One region of the Paenibacillus sp. FSL H7-0918 genome, then DNA from elsewhere that is predicted to be linked to it. Evidence: riboswitches for the same ligand, from Rfam matches in the RefSeq annotation. Region 1 holds a riboswitch; each other region holds the start of a gene.

Evidence for each region. A riboswitch is a leader RNA that binds a small molecule or an ion and turns the genes downstream of it on or off. The one in region 1 is predicted to bind cyclic di-GMP.
Region 2: another riboswitch for cyclic di-GMP. It lies ahead of MHI15_RS04080 (thiamine pyrophosphate-binding protein); the one in region 1 lies ahead of MHI15_RS19705 (transglutaminase-like domain-containing protein).
Region 3: another riboswitch for cyclic di-GMP. It lies ahead of MHI15_RS28880 (anti-repressor SinI family protein); the one in region 1 lies ahead of MHI15_RS19705 (transglutaminase-like domain-containing protein).
Region 4: another riboswitch for cyclic di-GMP. It lies ahead of MHI15_RS26565 (DUF6612 family protein); the one in region 1 lies ahead of MHI15_RS19705 (transglutaminase-like domain-containing protein).

What each region holds. Positions count from the first base shown of each region.
Region 1 covers NZ_JBBOWJ010000002.1:1,307,809-1,310,933, reverse strand. The annotation lists gene MHI15_RS19720 (glycosyltransferase family 2 protein) at 1-414, shown strand, start outside; gene MHI15_RS19715 (GtrA family protein) at 401-808, shown strand; gene MHI15_RS19710 (class D sortase) at 911-1,576, shown strand; cyclic di-GMP riboswitch class I at 1,690-1,772, shown strand; cyclic di-GMP riboswitch class I at 1,847-1,927, shown strand; gene MHI15_RS19705 (transglutaminase-like domain-containing protein) at 1,941-2,750, shown strand; rRNA gene MHI15_RS19700 (16S ribosomal RNA) at 3,118-3,125, shown strand, end outside.
Region 2 covers NZ_JBBOWJ010000001.1:855,652-858,776, reverse strand. The annotation lists gene MHI15_RS04080 (thiamine pyrophosphate-binding protein) at 1-1,635, opposite strand, end outside; cyclic di-GMP riboswitch class I at 1,791-1,887, opposite strand; gene MHI15_RS04075 (methyl-accepting chemotaxis protein) at 2,062-3,125, opposite strand, start outside.
Region 3 covers NZ_JBBOWJ010000006.1:26,709-29,833, forward strand. The annotation lists gene MHI15_RS28875 (2-oxoglutarate dehydrogenase E1 component) at 1-1,057, opposite strand, end outside; cyclic di-GMP riboswitch class I at 1,528-1,612, shown strand; gene MHI15_RS28880 (anti-repressor SinI family protein) at 1,640-1,795, shown strand; gene MHI15_RS28885 (helix-turn-helix domain-containing protein) at 1,903-2,232, opposite strand; gene MHI15_RS28890 (TasA family protein) at 2,402-3,010, opposite strand; gene sipW (signal peptidase I SipW) at 3,101-3,125, opposite strand, start outside.
Region 4 covers NZ_JBBOWJ010000004.1:357,081-360,205, forward strand. The annotation lists gene MHI15_RS26560 (NADH-dependent flavin oxidoreductase) at 1-665, opposite strand, end outside; gene MHI15_RS26565 (DUF6612 family protein) at 820-1,668, opposite strand; cyclic di-GMP riboswitch class I at 1,786-1,877, opposite strand; gene MHI15_RS26570 (RNA polymerase sigma factor) at 2,081-2,599, shown strand; gene MHI15_RS26575 (DUF4179 domain-containing protein) at 2,583-3,125, shown strand, end outside.

The DNA.
Region 1 (3,125 bases):
CAGACTATGGTGGAATATGAACGGGAAGAACGTTTTGCCGGAGAAACCAAATATCCGCTGAAGAAAATGATTCGTTTTGCGTTAGATGGCATCACCTCTTTTTCATATAAGCCCCTTAAGATTGCTACGTATATTGGATTCTTTCTTTCATTTTCTAGCTTTCTCTATTTATTTTTCGTCTTGTTCCAAAGGATATTTTTCACCTCCTGGACGGTTCCGGGCTGGGCTTCCATTGTAGGTGTCAATCTGCTCTTTAACGGTATTGTTCTGATGCTGTTGGGTGTGATTGGGGAGTATATCGGACGGATTTATGACGAGTCTAAAGATAGACCGCTATATATTGTTAGTGAGACTAAAGGCTACCAGAACGAAGAACAACTGGACCGCCGGAAGGACCACAATGATGTCAGATAAGAACTTGCGCGCTGCATTCATACAGTTCCTCAAATTTAATGCCGTAGGTTTGCTCAATACGCTTATTGATTTTGTGATTTTCACATTGTTGAATTCACTAGGGATGGTATACGCATTGGCGCAGGTGATCTCCTATAGTGCAGGCACGGCGAATAGCTTTATTTTGAATAAAAAAGTTACCTTTCGTGATCGCAACCGGGGGAATAAAGAAGGCTTCGACCGCGTACAGCTGGTCAAGTTTATCGTGCTGAATCTGGTAGTGCTCGGAATATCACTGCTGTTAATGCATCTGTTGACAGACAAACTAGGTATTCAAGTCTTGATCTCCAAGGTGCTGGTTACCTTTATCACGGTGATCATCAATTTCTTTGGAAGTCGTAAATGGGTATTTTAAACATTAATTTCAGGCAGAAGGAGTTGCTATGCTTAAAGGCAAGTAGCTGTTTCTGCTTGATTTGTATATAACCATAGAAACAATATACGGAGGTGAATAACATTGCGTAAATTCTCCTATCTACTCATACTGGCTGGGATACTTATCATGTTATATCCGACAGCTAACGAGTGGTACAACGACAGGCAGCAGGAGAAGTTATTAGAAACGGCTGAACTAAGCACTGCCGATAGTACTCCCCAGCCAGATCTAAAGAGCAGGTATGCTGAAGTTACTCAGCTGTTAGCAGAGGAATCGGTTCTGGATGCTCAGGCACAGCCCCAACCCCAAGAGACAGAAAAGCCTGAACCGGAGATTGCAGTCGGTGGCAAAGTAATCGCACTAATTGAAATCGATAAGATTGATTTGAAGCTGCCTGTATTAGAAGGGGCTACAAAAGCTAATATGAAACATGCTGCAGCCCATATGAAAGAAACGGCACCCCTTGGAGAGATCGGGAATGCTGCAATCGCGGCGCATCGGGCTAGAACTACGGGGCGTTTGTTTAACAGATTGAATGAGGTTGTTGTGGGGGATGTTATCACGGTAAAGACTAGTGATCAGGTGTTTAACTATGAGGTATACGATATTTCTGTTGTAGATCCGAGTGATGTCTCCGTTCTTGACGGGAATGACAAGGATAAGATTCTTACTCTGATTACATGTGATCCGCTAGTGAATCCAACGCATCGGCTGATTGTTCATGCCAAATTAACAAAAGGAGAATAGTGAATGACAAGAAAACACAAATACCGGGAGATATTTATAAAATAATGGGTAATCTAGTAAATTAGGTCTTGTTCACAACTATAAATATGATAGTATTATACTATGAAAGCTAAACACGATAACGGCAAACCTTCCGAAAGGTAGGGACGCAAAGCTAAAGGGCCTTTTCCCGAAAGGATGGCAGCCAGCTACCGAATGAAGAGGCTTTTTTTGTTTGTTTCAAATGGATTCTATCAATTATATCTAGTAAAGCTAGAACAGATAGAGCTTATACGATAACGGCAAACCTATCGAAAGGTAGGGACGCAAAGCTAAAGGGCCTTCCCGAAAGGATGGCAGCCAGCTACCGAAAGGAGTTTTATCCGTGAAAAAGGTTTATTTTATGCTGGTGGCGTTGTTCGTCCTAATGACTTCAGTTCCGGTAAGTACAGCTCAAGCTGCAAGTGCAGATGCCAGCTGGTTGATTACATCCAAAGTGGCTCAAGGTGTGATTGGTATTAACTATGATATTCCGAAAGATAAAAGAATCAAACTCATGATCACCAAAGATAACAGCAGCTATACATATAACTTGTATGCTTCTGGACAAGCTGAGGACTTCCCTTTGCAACAAGGAAATGGGACTTATAAGGTTTCTGTTCTGGAGAACACAACCGGCAATAAATACAAAGCATTATATTCCGAAGTAGTAGACGTAACCATGAGTGACTCGAATTCCGTATATTTGGGCTCCGTACAGAATGTGAAATGGAGTTCTTCTGATAAAGCGATTGTCAAAGCTAAACAATTAGTACAAGGCAAAACAACAGACGAAGAGAAAGTTAAAGCGATCTATAACTATGTAGTTGCGAATGTACAATATGATTACTCTCTTGCAAATAGTGTAACTACTGATTATATTCCAAGCATCGATAAGACATTGACTACTAAAAAAGGGATTTGCTATGATTACGCTTCTCTTTTTGCCGCAATGCTGCGGAGTGTAGATGTTCCTGCTAAGTTGGTAATGGGGAATACAAGCTACGTTACGCAATATCATGCATGGAACGAAGTGTTGCTTAATGGGAAGTGGGTTACCATTGATACTACAGTGGATGCAGGACTTGCAAAGAGTGATAAGAAAACCGATTTAATTAAAGCCTCAAGCAAATATACTGCGGCAAAATACTATTAAGTTCGTCGCTAGAAACATAACTCTATTAAATAAACAACTGGCTTAATTATTAAGCCAGTTGTTTATTTTTATATTAGGGGTTGCTTTTCTATTAATAGTTGGGGTATTATAGGTAAGCGTTGTTAGACAGCGTACAGGCGATATAGACGAGGCTGATAAAAAGCTTCGAAAAATAAAGCTTGCATTTCTGAAAACAACATGATATATTATAAGAGTTGCTGCTGAGACATTAAACGGCGCCAACGAGAACTTGATCTTTGAAAACTGAACAACGAGTGAGTAGGAAATCACGCAAGTGAAATCCAAAATTAGAGAATTAATTTTCTCGTCAGATGTTTCAAAATGAGCATATCGCTCTTTTCAATACTAATTGGA
Region 2 (3,125 bases), on a different contig from region 1:
TAGGTTCAAAGTACGGTGTGCAGTCGGAGGGACTTCATCACGGTCTGTTAGTAGTTCAATAACGGCAACATGGTTTAGAGCTACCGCATCTTTAATTGCAGCTGTGAATTCATCCGCAGTCTCACATTTGTAGCCTTTAGCACCTAGAGATTCAGCGAATTTCACGGCGTCCATTGGTACTTCATATAGAGTTCCATCGATACGACCTGTGGTTTTCTCCATACCCTTAAGAGCCATATCTAGTTGCTTATTATTGACCACGATAAAGATGACAGGGATATCTTTGCAGACAGCGGTGTTAATCTCAGCGCCGAGCATCATGAAACAACCATCACCTGTAATGCAGAGGACAGTTTCTTCAGGAGCTGCGACTTTTGCACCAATAGCCATGCCGATCGAATTACCCATGCAAGCAAAATACGCATCAAAAACAAAGCTGCCCGGTTTCTTAACCTTGTACCATTTTGCAGCGTGGAATCCATGACTTCCATCATCAACGAAAATTGAATTATTATAAGGGATCAAATCACTTAAAGTGCTCATTACCGAAGCAAGGGAAAGATTCTTAAGGGTTGGAAGCTCTTCTGAATAATCCGCATCGGCCAAAGCCTCACGTTTGGTGATTGTGCTTGGGTCAATATGATTTAGGCAGTGCACCAAATTATCGCGCAGGTCCCCAGTGACCGGTATCGTTTTGGATAATAGTATTTTTCCGACAAAGGTTGGATCAATATCAAATTGAATTAAAGTTGCTGGATGATTCTCCCGTTTAAGATTACAGATGGTCATATCACTTAAACGTGATCCAAGCACTATAAATAAATCGCTTTTATTCAATAAATCGTCCCCGTGGGTCGAACCGCCAACGCCAATAGGACCATGATAGAGTGGGTGATCCCAGACTATAGCCCCTTTTCCACCAGGAGATGTTACTACAGGAATATTAAAAGTTTCTGCGAGTTGAACAAGCTCTTTATGTGCTCCGGAGCGGTTAATTCCTTTACCCGCAATAATCAAAGGATTCTTAGCAGCTTGAATAGCATCGATGACTCTATCGATATTAGCTTGACTAATTAGAGACTCTCTTTCTGGGATTACTATATTGCATTCTTCCAATACTTCAGTTTGTACATCAAAAGGAATACAAAGATGAACAGGACCCCGTTTGGTCAGGGCCACAGAAATCGCATGATTAAAAATAGTACCAAAGTGATCCCCACGTTCAACCAATTTACTGAACAAGGTGGCAGGTCTGAACATATCAGCTAAATCAGCCAGAAAAGAGGTGGAGTCCTGACATTGAGGAATTCCAAGCTCTGTAATGGATTGGTGGCCGGTAATAAATAGGACAGGTAGGTTGTTAGCTTTCGCATGTGCTGCTGCTGTAAGCAGGTTAGTTCCCCCAGGACCCGAAGTACCAAATGCTACGCCTAGGTTACCCGTTTTCAGCGCATACCCTGCTGCTTCGAATCCGGAGCTTGCTTCATGTCTGCCGGGAATAAATTCAATACCGTAATCCACCATCTTTAGAACTATTGGACAAATGGATTTGCCAATGATCCCAAAAGAATGGGTGACTCCAAGGTTACGTAGTGCTTCCGCCATGTAATCTGCGACTGTCTTCAAAAGAAACACCTCACAAGTTTTTTGATATATATTAGTTATTAATCTACCGAATAGATACGATAGATCAATATACTCAAAAAGTAAAAACCTGTGCTCTATAGTAAGCACAGGTTGGTGGCATAAGGCGCCGCTAAGACTGAACAATAGTTCAGCCGTCCTGGTTCCTCTGCAACCTGGCAATCATGGCCTCAAACGAAAAAATGAGGCTGTAGATCCATGGTTTTGCGTCATCCTCTTTCGAGGATTTTGCCAATATTAATTTATAGTTGATAAGAATAATTTTCCTTTACAATATATTCCTCATTAATTTTTGTCAACATAATCCGCTAAAAAAACTCGAAATTTGACGAAAGTCTTGTCCAAGAGATGAAGTTTTGCCTCGCGAAAAAAACTGCCACCTAAGACTCAGCTTAGGTGGCAGTTGATAGTTTTGAACTAGAATTTAAAGATATGAATGGTTTTTTGCAGATTAAATACGGCCTGGGTCATTTTTTCCGTTTCTTCTGCAACAGACTGCAGGGCATTAATCTGTTCATTCATAGCCGCCGATACCTCTTCCGTGCCAGCAGCAGTTTCTTCGGTGATTGCTGAGATATTCTCAATTGCACTGGAAATTTTCAAGGCACTTTCTAGCATAAGATCACTCTCCGCAGAGAATGAAGAGATTTGCTCGGTAATGTACTGCACGCTTTGTACAATTTGTGCGAAAATATGGGCAGATTGAGTGATCATTTCATTCTGAACCTGCACAACCTCTTCATTGATGGCAATATTATCGATGGCTTGTTTAATATCTGACTCAATGCTGCGGACCAAGCCGAATACTTCTTTTGTGGATGCCGTAGATTCTTCAGCAAGCTTGCGAACCTCTTGAGCTACAACGGCAAAACCCCGACCATGCTCTCCGGCACGAGCAGCTTCGATGGAGGCATTCAGTGACAGCAGGTTGGTCTGCTCAGCGATCTCTGTGATGGTCTTGGTGATCATCGTAATCCCGCGGGCATTTTGTGAGAGAGCTTCAATAGTATCAGCCACTTTTTGTGTAGCCTCTATGTTTTTACGCATGCCTTCAGCCTGTGTATCTACGGATTGGCGCCCTTGCTCAACAAGTTCTAAGGTATGTATTGAACGTCTGTTCATTTCTTTGGTGGAGTTCGTATAATTGGATACTTTGGTCTCAATGTCTTTAATGGATTCTGTCATATCAGCGATATCCGTAGATATTTCATTTGCACCAAGAGCGAGCTCAGTAGAAGAAGAGGCTACTTGTGCCATGACAATTTTCAGGTTCTGGTTCTTATCTTCGATTCCGCGGCTTGCATCCATAACTTGACGGGTGATCTGCGATGCATCGGTCAGAATCTTCTTGAGCTTATCAATCATTGTGTTAAAGGAGCGGCTTACGTCACCCATTGAACCATTTTCGTCCGCTCTGCTAGTGAAATCACCCTTTGAAATACTGTGAGATACATTAGCAATATCATCAAAAGATGATGTAA
Region 3 (3,125 bases), on a different contig from region 1:
TATCAATCTTCGGCAGTCCTGCAGTGCTCCGATCTTCTTGTGCGGCACGAGTGAAACCTTCCACGACAGGATTGACGAATTCCAAGTGACTTGGGTTATTCGCTAGTGTTATTCTTGTGCGTACGGTTTCTCCTTCACGGACAGCACGGTCTGCACCGAGATGGTATTTCACATCACCTGTCCAACCATAGTTAATGCCTGTGGAGCCTTCGGAAGGGAAAAGCTCCTTGTTCGGAGAATGATGAAACTCTGAAAATATGATATCATAAGGTTTGCCCAAAATATGTGCAAGAACGTTGAGGCGGCCGCGATGCGCCATGCCCATCAAAATATGCTCCGCACCGTCATGTGCAGCAGCACGTACGATTTCATCTAACATCGGCACAAGAGCATCATTGCCTTCAAGACTGAAACGCTTCTGACCTACAAAAGTCTTGTGGAGGAAGGTTTCAAATTGCTCTACCTGAATCAGGCGGTACAGGAGCTCTTTGCGTTCTGTATTATTTAGGGGTGCTGGTGAGCTGGTGGATTCTGCCTGTCTATTTAGCCATTGCAGTTCTTTTTCTTCATGCACATGCCCGAATTCATAGGCGATAGTCTTGGTGTATGCCTGACGCATACGTTGCACGGCATCCCATCCGGTATGCACATCATTCGGCGCATTTTCCCATATAAGCGTGGCAGGCAGTGCGATCAGGTCTTCGCGGGTCAGCCCATAGGTTTCAAGCTCAAGATATTTTGCCATGGGATTCTGATCGCGTACCAGCGGATCAATTTCAGCGGCCATATGGCCATATATACGAATATTGGCGATTAGCTTGGAAGCTCTTACTGCTTTTCTAAGCCATTCGGTGTCTCCCGAGATGCGCGGCTGAGGAGCCGGTTCGCTATCCGGAGTTAGGGGAGGAGGTCCCGAATTTGTAAAAAGCTCGCGATAATTATTTTCTACGGTGGAGGGATCTTTCACAAACTGTTCATATCTTTCTTGAATGTAGCCTAAATTGGGTCCGTAATACTTACTCCAAATGGATTCGTTATAGGGCTCTTTGGCTGCCATGAATACATCCTCCTTAACGGATGAACTCCATACGTGACATTTTGTGTCAACGCTTACTGGAGCTGTGATGATTGCGGTTTCATTTCTCATCTTATTGTGCTACTTTCGGCCACTGTAATCAATTCATTCTTTCGTCCAATACGTTCGCAAAATGGTATGGGTTAGCTTGTTCTAATGAAAAGAAGGGTGTTTCTTCTCATTACCCATTCTAAAGGCCTATTAAAATGATTCTATTATCCTTATTTTTAACTATTAGGTCAGTAAATATTTATTTTGCTAGTACAATTTATTTTATGTAACGGACGAGTATCGTGATAATCGGACAAGATCTTTGAAAAAAAATCTTTTATTTTTCGTTTTTAAAATAGAAAGTAACCAGGAATCGACACACTTTTCCGCTTTCTTTTTGTATAATGTTATTGCAGATAGTAATTTTATAGTTTTTTAAGTAGATCCTTTCGTGAAAAGGGTCCAGTAAAAGGTAAACTTGCCGAAAGGCAGGGGCACAAAGTCGCGGGTCTAAGGTAGAGATACTATGACAGCCGGATTGCCTGGGGACGTAAAATCTTAGGGGGAGATTTTTTGGAAAAGTCCAACCAGGGTAGCAACAGAGAACAGCAGTTTATTGATCTGGATCAAGAGTGGGTACATTTATTATTAGCAGCTAAGAAGGCTGGCATTAAGGCAGATGAAATCCGCCAGTTCTTTCATGAGAAAACTGTGCAGATCGTGCAGTAATACATTAGAGGGGTTACATATCGAAAAAGGGCACAGCGGTTCTTCGCTGTGTCCTTTTTCGATATGATTTAGTAGAAGAGAGGATCGTACCAGATTAGTAGGAAGTATTAATCCTTTTGATCGAGCTTCCATTTCTGATAGTCCAGAAATTCTTTGAATTCGCGTTTGCTAATGCCTGAGTCCATAGCTTCCTGCACCAATCGGAACCATTCCGAATCTAAATGTGATTCCTCTGCATCATTGGGTTCTCCATAGAGTAGGGCATGAATGGATACCTGAAGCGCGTCAGCGATTTTTTCGATAAACTGGATGGATGGATTGGATTGGATGTTTCTCTCCACGTTGCTAAGATACGACTTAGCCACATCTGCTCTGTCCGCAAGCTCAGATAGGGAGAAACCCTTGTCTAGGCGGAGCTGCTGGATACGTTGGCCCATATTCTGTGGCACTATGCTGACGCCCCTCCGTAATTTTTGTTATTAGTATAGCAAATATCAATAAATCGGACAAAGTTTATTGTAAAGAGAAGAGCAGCAATCTGCTTATCCGTGGCCGGATTCAGGATCTGCTGCTCTTCGAGTATTTTATTAAATTACTTTATTGATCTTAGTAGTCTTTTTTCGCACCTTGTTTAGCTACGAAATCCCAAGTCAGTGTTAAGCTATCGCCTTGGAAAATATTTTGATCTTGGTTATTTTCCACAAATTCGAATTGGACGGAGAAGCTGTCGTTGGTACCGGCTTTAATACCGGATGCTTCGGTAAAGAGTTGATCCCAACCTGTATTTTTTACGAGATCCGGATGCTGACTTTTTAAAGCAGCAAGTGTAGTCTCATAAACTACATTTTCAGGAGAGACGATAGGTACTCCTTTATCATTATTTCTAAGGAATTTAACTTTAATGAACTCGGCTAAATCCAGATAGTTATCTCCTTTAGCATCCGTGATTTGAGTCGATGTATTCAGAATAATAGATCCGATATCGAGCGAACCATCGTTTTTCAATTTGAAGGATTTAGTTACAGTATCACCTGGTTTCAGGTTAGGAATATTAACGATGACAGAAGGGTCGGAGTTCAGATCGAGCGTGCCCGCTGCGAATGTAGCTGTGCTTTGCGCAGTGTCGCTAAAGTATGCGAAGGTTCCTCCGCCGATTAATGATAAACCCAGTGCTGCAGATGCTACGCCAAGACCCAATGTTTTCTTGATACCCATAATAAAATTCCTCCTCAAATTTGTGTTTGAATTTTTTATAAAATTTATATATTGTATCTTCCGGTTCGTAAGCGGAAGTGGACAATCAACTTAGGGCTGTGTTTCTGTTGGGGGC
Region 4 (3,125 bases), on a different contig from region 1:
ACCTTTGAATTGTCAACGACAGCAATAACTGCATCCACTAATTGGTTAATGAAATTAAATCTTTTCTCTAAGCTTCCTCCCCATTGATCTTCACGACGGTTGGAGTGTGGAGAGAAGAATTGTTGGATTAAATATGTGTTTGCTCCATGAATTTCTACCCCGTCAAATCCAGCTTGAATAGCACGTTGAGTCGCTTTTTTAAAATCCTCAATTACACCGAAAATTTCATCTTCTGTTAATGCTCTTGGAATTTCTGCATTCGGGCGTTCGGCAGCAATGGCGCTGGAGGAAACGGGTTGTACGCCACGCAATATTTTTGAATCTGTCATTCTTCCTGCATGGAATAGCTGTAAAATAGCCTTTGTTCCATTTCGTTTAATAGTAGATGCTAATCGGCTGAGGCTAGGAATAAATTCATCGGAGGAAACACTAAGTTCACCTTCCCATCCTTTTCCACCCTCTTGTACATTTGCTGCCGCAGTGATGACCGCACCTACTTCGCCCGTTCTTAGCGAATAGTATTTCAATTCATCTTGTGTTACTACACCGTCATAAAAGCTCATTCGCGTGGTCATTGGAGCCATAACCACTCGGTTTTTTAATGTCAGCCCTCTGCGAAAAGTTAATGCTGTGTCTAGTGCTATCATCTTTTTCCCAACTTTCATTAAATTATATTTAGATAAATTATTATATACATGCGCATACATATAAATTACAGCAATGATTTATTCTTGTCAACTAATAAAGAACTGCTGTTGGATACAACAAAAAGCGCTGTTCCGCTGAACAGCGCTTTTCGCTCGTTATGAATCGTCCTTATTATTCTAGTTCGGCCGGTTTTACAATGGCTGCACCTTTATTATTTTTGGAATATTTAGCTTCGATTTTCGTGGTGTATGTATCTTTGGCTCCATCACTTACCAGCACATAACTCAGATCGACTATCAGCTTTTCCGTTTGCCAGGTCTTAGTATTGACGAATAATTTCCACGTTACGCTTTTGGGTTGAACTGTCTCTCCATCCCAGAGGTTCTCCTGGTCATAGAGTTTGATTATCCCCTTAGCTGCTGTCGGATCGGTTACCGTGAATTGTAAGACTGTTTGTGCGCCAGCAGTGCTGACTTTCATGGATTTTTTATAACTTTTGACCGAATCAAGCATGGAAACAGGATCGTATTGGCCTTTAGAGTAAAAGGCATCCCATTCCGTTTTCTCCAGTCCAAGCCAATATTGTGCATCAGGATCGATTGGCTCCCCGTCATCGTCGTAACCTTCATCTTCAGATTCATCGATCAGTTCACTTCCGTCTACAAGATAGTAAAACTCCTTGTCATTGGCATATAGACTGTACGATGTTTCTAAAAGACTACTAGCGACAGTGCCTGCTGCGGCAAAATTCGGCAGACGGTTGATATCCAGCTTCAGAGTGTTGGTGTTGCTGATACGCACCCCGCCGCTTTGAATATCCTGTTTTTTGGTCACATCCAGATGGAAATTCTTTATTGCTTTGGAGGCTGCCGTTACTTTGCTGATCATCTGATCCGCGGTTACTACTGTTGAGGTAGCTGCTGACACTACTCCTGGATTAGACATCCATCCGATCGTTCCGGACAGCAATAAAGCACCTACTGCCAAACTAGTACCTATTGTTTTGAAAAAACTGTTCATGTACTTCCCCTTTCGGCCCCTTGCGATAATGTAACGCCGTATAGGTCGAAATAATAAAAGAGCTCAAAATAGACTACATATTCTTAGAGCTATCCTTTATGCTTCATAAGACATCCCTATGGCGGCCTGGCGATCATTTCCTTCTGTCGAAAGGCTTTAGACCCATGGCTTTGTGTCATCATCTTTCGATGATTTTACCTTTAACGCGGACATTCAATTAGTTTTAATAGATTACGGACGCATGTCCCACCGCTAATTTTATCATGGTTATAATTACCTGTAAACGACTTATCTTCCATTCGAATTCGCTATGATACTCAGAAGAAATACTACAATCAAAATGAAAAATGAACGATTACATACGCTTATAAGTCTTATTAATGAGAACAGTAAAGACAGGGGGTGCAGCAAAATGAGTGACCGGGAAATTTTCGAGCTCTATAAAGAACAAGTATATTATTTTTGTTACTACTTAATGAAAAATCAGGCAGATGCGGAGGATATTTCCCAAGAGGTATTTGTAAAAGTTATCTTAGCGGATAAGTCGAAGGTAAGAAACTTGAAAGCTTGGATTTTACGAATTGCTTCGAATGAGTGCAACAGTGTGATCAAAAGGCGTAAGACGGGGTGGATGAAAGAAGTACGTAATTATTTACTATCCAGGTCTGAGGAATCAAACCCTGTAGAAAAACGTTTGGATCGACAGGAAACTAAAAAAGAATTACAAGGGTTATACAGTCAGCTTTCCGACAAAATCAGAATGGTAGTAGTCCTTCGTTTTATAAACGAATTGACTGTACCCGAGATCTCTAAAGTTATGAGCATACCCGAAGGAACTGTAAAATCCAGACTGAACAAGGGACTTAAAATACTAAATAGAATGGGTGGAACCCAACTAAAGGAGCTGAATAGTAATGAGTCTGTATATTGAAAAAGATAAACATATTCCCCGACCGGATTATGATTTGATGTGGACTGCCATAAAACAAGAAGCTTATACACGTCAAAGAAATCTGCATGCCTCCCAGAATACTCCTAGGTCTAATAAAAAGGTTATTCCTATCAGTATTGTCTTCTCTTGCCTCTTACTTGTAGCCATTCCTGTATTCGCTAGTATGACGATTAATTGGGATAAAATTGGTGGTCGAAGTGTGAGCAATGCATTAAATAACGGCATCGGTCAACAGTATAATCTTCAAACTTCCAGTTCAGGAGTAACAATGAATTTGAACGGTGTTGTAACTGATGGAGAAAAAATGAAAATGCTGTTATCACTTGATACTAAATCTGATCTATCCAAATATACTGGATTTGCTACAGAGGAAAACATCATGACTAATGAATCCGGTGCCAAGGCAAAGGTATACGGTTATTTAGAATACGATCCTGAAAGCCAGAAACTCATTGGAGTATATGAGACACCTGATACATTAAAGGATGATAAAAAGGACTACAGG